2 regions of the Paenibacillus sp. TY11 genome follow, and region 2 is predicted to be linked to the other one. Evidence: riboswitches for the same ligand, from Rfam matches in the RefSeq annotation. Region 2 holds a riboswitch; the other holds the start of a gene.
The links. Region 2 has a riboswitch for FMN ahead of ribE (riboflavin synthase). Riboswitches for the same ligand answer to the same signal wherever they lie in the genome.
Positions count from the first base shown of each region.

Region 1 (2,407 bases), on a different contig from region 2:
TGAGTCATGAAAGGGACATTCAACCTGTTAATTTTTTTGCTGACGTGAAATCATAAAGAGCGTAATCCAGATGAGCATAAAACCAGTTAATTGCGCTACAGTAACGATTTGCTGAAATGCGATCCAGTTAATCACGACACCAACCATGGGAAAGCTCAATTCTGCCATTGTAGCATAGGACGCTTTGGTCGTACTTAGACCTTTGTAATACAGCAACAAGCTAAGAAGACCCGGAAGCAATGCCTGCAATAGCAGATTGATAATCACAGCTGCGCCCGCCCATGTACCGGCAGGCATATTCCATGGCGCATGCTCCACAGAGGTGAGGACAATCAGCAGAGGGAGAGCCACCATGAAGCGCAGGGAGGTCACCGTCTCATATTTCATCGAACGAAGCAAGTAGCTTCCCATCACTGTCGAACCGCCCCACAGAACCGCTGCACCCAGTGCAAGCAGACTGCCGACGTGGACAAAATCATTAACATGCCCAAAGGGGAGCGACCAACCGAAGGTCAGAAGATATGTCCCGAACAGAGCGACGACAATTAATATTCCAAAATAACGCGGTAGCATTTCCTTCAATATAACGCGGGCCAGAATAATAGCGACCAACGGTTGAAGCTTCTGGAGCAGAAGCACAGCGTTAAGATCACCGTTGCTGAGTGCCATGGTGAAAATCACGCTGGCCAGAGCCGAGCCGCCCCACGAGACGAACAAAATAGCGAAAACTTGACGAAGCCGTACCGCTTTGAGTTCCTCACGATGCTTCCACAGCACCGGTGTCAGAGCGATAAAGAGCAGCACATGCTCCATCAGTACAATTTGTGTTGAAGTAAATGATTTTAGCAAAATAATACGAAACAGCGGGTCTGCGCCCCACAAGGCCGCTCCAATCGCGACTAGCCAAAAACCGCTTTTCATGTGGGAGCTACGATCAAAACCTTTGGATGTTAGCACAGTTGATGATTGACTCATACTCAATTAGCTCCTTGCGAATACAGGACCGGTGGCACAAAAACCCCCGTCGATGGCGAGAGGCCATGCAAGACGGGGGTTGATCAAATAAACTTGCCGCTTTATGCAAGTTAAATGAAGTTACTGCAAAACCAATAAGGCAGAATTCATCCACTTCGCGGCATGTTCATATTTCGATCTTCTTCCATCCGGACTTTACCGTCGGCTTTGGCATCTCACCAAATCAGTCCGTATCCTGTTGCGGGATACAGAGTCGCGGGCTTAGCTCCATGAGCCATACCGCCGGTTGGGAATCTCACCCTACCCCGAAGATCCTTATTCCGTTTTTTAATTTCTCCTATAGGATATACCTGTTTTAGAATGAAGTCCAGTGAAAAATGTGTGTATATTTAACAATGATTTTCAACTATTTTTCGAAAGCGCTCTACTAAATTACATATTACGAGGTAATATCCTTATACTCAATGCGTCGAATCGCCGCATAAGCGACCAGCATTCCCAGCACAGAAAACCCGACTTGCACGAGGGCAATGGAGCTAAGTGAAGGGAGGTTATTATTGGAGAAAAGCAATGCTACAATCAGGATCGAGGTCACAATGGTTGTGGGTACAGAATATTTTCGCATTCCCATATACAGTGGAATTAGCCCCATAAAGCTGGCGGCAACGGCATTGATCAGCGTCCGAACTGATTGCTGGCCCAATACAGCAAGAGTAAGCTGATCGGGTATAATAACAACAAACTGGTTAAGCAGATGAATGCCAGCCGTAATGACAATTTCCGATATAATTATGGACAGGAACGTAAACAACAGCACGATCAGGAGTTTGGCAATCATCAGCTTTTTGCGGTGAATGGGGTACATGAACAAGATGGTAATCGACTTGGACTTGAATTCGTCTACAATAAAACGGCACAGCAAAACAGAGGCAAATATGATAAAGGTGGCTCTGACAAAGTTGTCCATGAGATCCAGAAGTTGAGCGTACTGTGTGAATTCGGGCACTTCTTCACTTGGGCTGTCCAGTGCAATGATCCAGATCAGCCCGAGAATACAGGCATTGGCGATCAGGGCTGAACGGATATATCCCGCCAGATGAAATTTTTTCAGCTCCAGCTGCATCAATTTAAGCATGGAGATCACCTCCATTTAGCAGACGCAAAAAGTAGTCTTCCAGCGTACTGTTTTTCTGATGAATGGAATCCACCTCAACATCATTTATAATGAGGGTTCTCGTAATTTGCTTTTGCGGTACACTTGTATCGTAAATACGTACACTTTGCTCGTTCAGTACCCGAATGTTATTTAGATTCAGATGATGGGAGAGGACGTAAACTGCCTTTTTGCAATCGTTGGTTGAAAATTCAATGTATTCGGTATTGGTTTCCCGCACCTGTTCCATCGACACTTCCTCAATCAGCCGCCCGTGAT
Region 1 covers NZ_JCBAIQ010000003.1:50,225-52,631, reverse strand. Annotated here, with positions in the region: gene AC6EJC_RS04480 (DMT family transporter) at 28-975, opposite strand; FMN riboswitch at 1,148-1,292, opposite strand; gene AC6EJC_RS04475 (ABC transporter permease) at 1,415-2,110, opposite strand; gene AC6EJC_RS04470 (ABC transporter ATP-binding protein) at 2,103-2,407, opposite strand, start outside.
Region 1: another riboswitch for FMN. It lies ahead of AC6EJC_RS04480 (DMT family transporter); the one in region 2 lies ahead of ribE (riboflavin synthase).

Region 2 (2,407 bases):
CCGTTGTTGTCTCCATATGATCTACTGATACCGTAAAGGCGGTACCATGGAAATCCGTATTTTGCTCTACCATAGGATGCAATTCCAATGCCTCGGCTCTCTGCCGTGTGATCGGCACACAGACCAACCCGCGACCTTCTGTAATCATGAAATTAATAACCTCGGGCGACGCTTTTTCAGCCAAAGCGATAAAATCGCCTTCATTTTCCCGCTGTTCATCATCCACTACAATAACGACTTTACCGTTCTTTAAATCCTCCAACGCTTCTTCGATGGAATCCAAACGAATCTCTTCGTCATGTTCCACCTCGCCATGCTCCATGACGTTCGCCGTTGCACTTGTTTGGCTATCTCTATCCATAACCCTTTCCTCCTTATGGCTGTGCCACGAATGCTCCTAACCGGTTTACCTTTCTATATCAGGCAAAGCCGTGTTTCGCCAAATAGTCCAAACCAAGAGGAGCTTTTTCTACTCCCTCCGTCGCCGCTGAACCTCTGTAATTTAAAAGCTGTTCCACATATTTGCCCAAAATATCGCATTCAATATTGACGGTATCTCCCTCACGTTTGGCTTTTAAGGCTGTTTCGGATAAGGTATGGGGTATGATGGATACGGCAAAGGTATCTCCCGTACGCTGCGCGACTGTGAGGCTAATACCATCAATTGTGATTGACCCTTTGAGAAGAATATATTTGAATAATGTTTGATTTTTAGGCTCAACTTCGAACACAACCGCATTCTGTTCTGATGTCACCCCGCGAATCGTACCCGTCCCGTCCACATGTCCTTGTACGATATGTCCTCCGAACCTTCCGCTCGCCGCCATCGCCCGCTCCAGATTGACTCGGCTACCGGATCTCAGTTCCTTCAGATTGCTGCTGCGAAAGGTTTCCGGCATCACATCAACCTTAAAGTCTTTAGTACCAATCTGTATCGCCGTCAGGCAAACGCCATTCACTGAGACACTGTCTCCTATTTTCAAATCGCCCAACACCACGGAACCCGAAATCCCCAGCACCATCGCTTCACCGCTTTTGGAAATAGTTTGAATGCAACCCACTTCCTCGACCAATCCGGTAAACATGCCTTCACTCCTTTCCACTACATTTCAGTTTATCCCTAATTCATCAGCTATAAGCGCAAAAAACCCCCAGTTCGGATTCAATCCGTCATGGGGGTGATGAGAGTCACATTTGTAGTATACAAGCGCAGTTCATATGCATCTTAAGACGACATGAAATCATAGGTTTGCCAATAGAAAGCATGACTGAGGATACAACCAAATACGCTCAGAACACCCATCAAAAAGAAAGCTTAAGCAAGCTATCGCCCGATGCTGTCCTACAACGAAATAAGCCGTACGTACATTTACGTATGCTAAAAATCGGCACATGTCACGTCATGCACATGCGCTTCGTATCCTTCTCCCATCCAGACTATACTGTCGGTCCCGGAATTGCACCAGGTCCACCTTCTGCTGATCGTTCATCAGCATCCGGGTCACGGACTAAGCCATGCTGTTTCTCACAGAAGCGATCCACAAACATGTCATCACCGTCGGTGGGGAATTTCGCCCCGCCCCGAAGGATCTTGCTCTTATTCAATTGAATTAACATTAAACTTGTTACGTATATTAGCACCGACTTCTAAAAAAAGCAAGTTATCTAATAGACGCTTCTGCTTTTGTTTTGACATATTGGCTGGAGAGTTCTTCAAACCAGGTTTTATCATTCATATGAAGCGCCAAATCAATCAGATCGGCCAGTTCTTCGATTCCGAGCTGTGTAGCATGGTCGAAGGTAATGACCGCTGAAGCGACGGGTCCTCGACCACCTTCAGAGCATGCGTCATAATCCAGTCGTACATCAACATGCCCGTCAATAAACTCGCATTTCAGAAAATAAATAATTTCGCACATTAAAATGGGACGCACCTGTGTTTCTAACACGCAATCCATCACCTTGGCGGAATAATGCTGGTTCGTCAGCGTGAATTTGTGTTCTGTCGCCGCCAGCGATGCCCGTCCAAAATCATCCGTAAATTTTAGTTCCACTGGTGTGATGTTCATAACCTTGGGGATTTGCTTCTTTATAATTTCGATTATTTCAACTGTATTCAGCTTAATCATTACCTGCACCTCATTGCGTCTTAAAATTCAGAAGAAGACTTTTATTTTCATGCCTCCTATAGGCCTTCACTCCTATATCGGAAATCATTACCTGTTTTTTTATGCTTCAACCCATAAACGACAAAAAAGATTCTTTGCGCAATAAACGCAAAGAATCTTAATCGAACCACTACAGTAACAGCGGCTAACAATGTTAATCGATGATTATGCAAAAAACAGAATTATAGCTCTGAAATTTCATGTTTCTTTTTCAGGATAGTCCAACGACGCTCAATCTC
Region 2 covers NZ_JCBAIQ010000002.1:78,086-80,492, forward strand. Annotated here, with positions in the region: gene ribB (3,4-dihydroxy-2-butanone-4-phosphate synthase) at 1-361, opposite strand, end outside; gene ribE (riboflavin synthase) at 420-1,085, opposite strand; FMN riboswitch at 1,417-1,593, opposite strand; gene AC6EJC_RS02530 (IDEAL domain-containing protein) at 1,662-2,129, opposite strand; gene AC6EJC_RS02535 (thiamine pyrophosphate-dependent enzyme) at 2,351-2,407, opposite strand, start outside.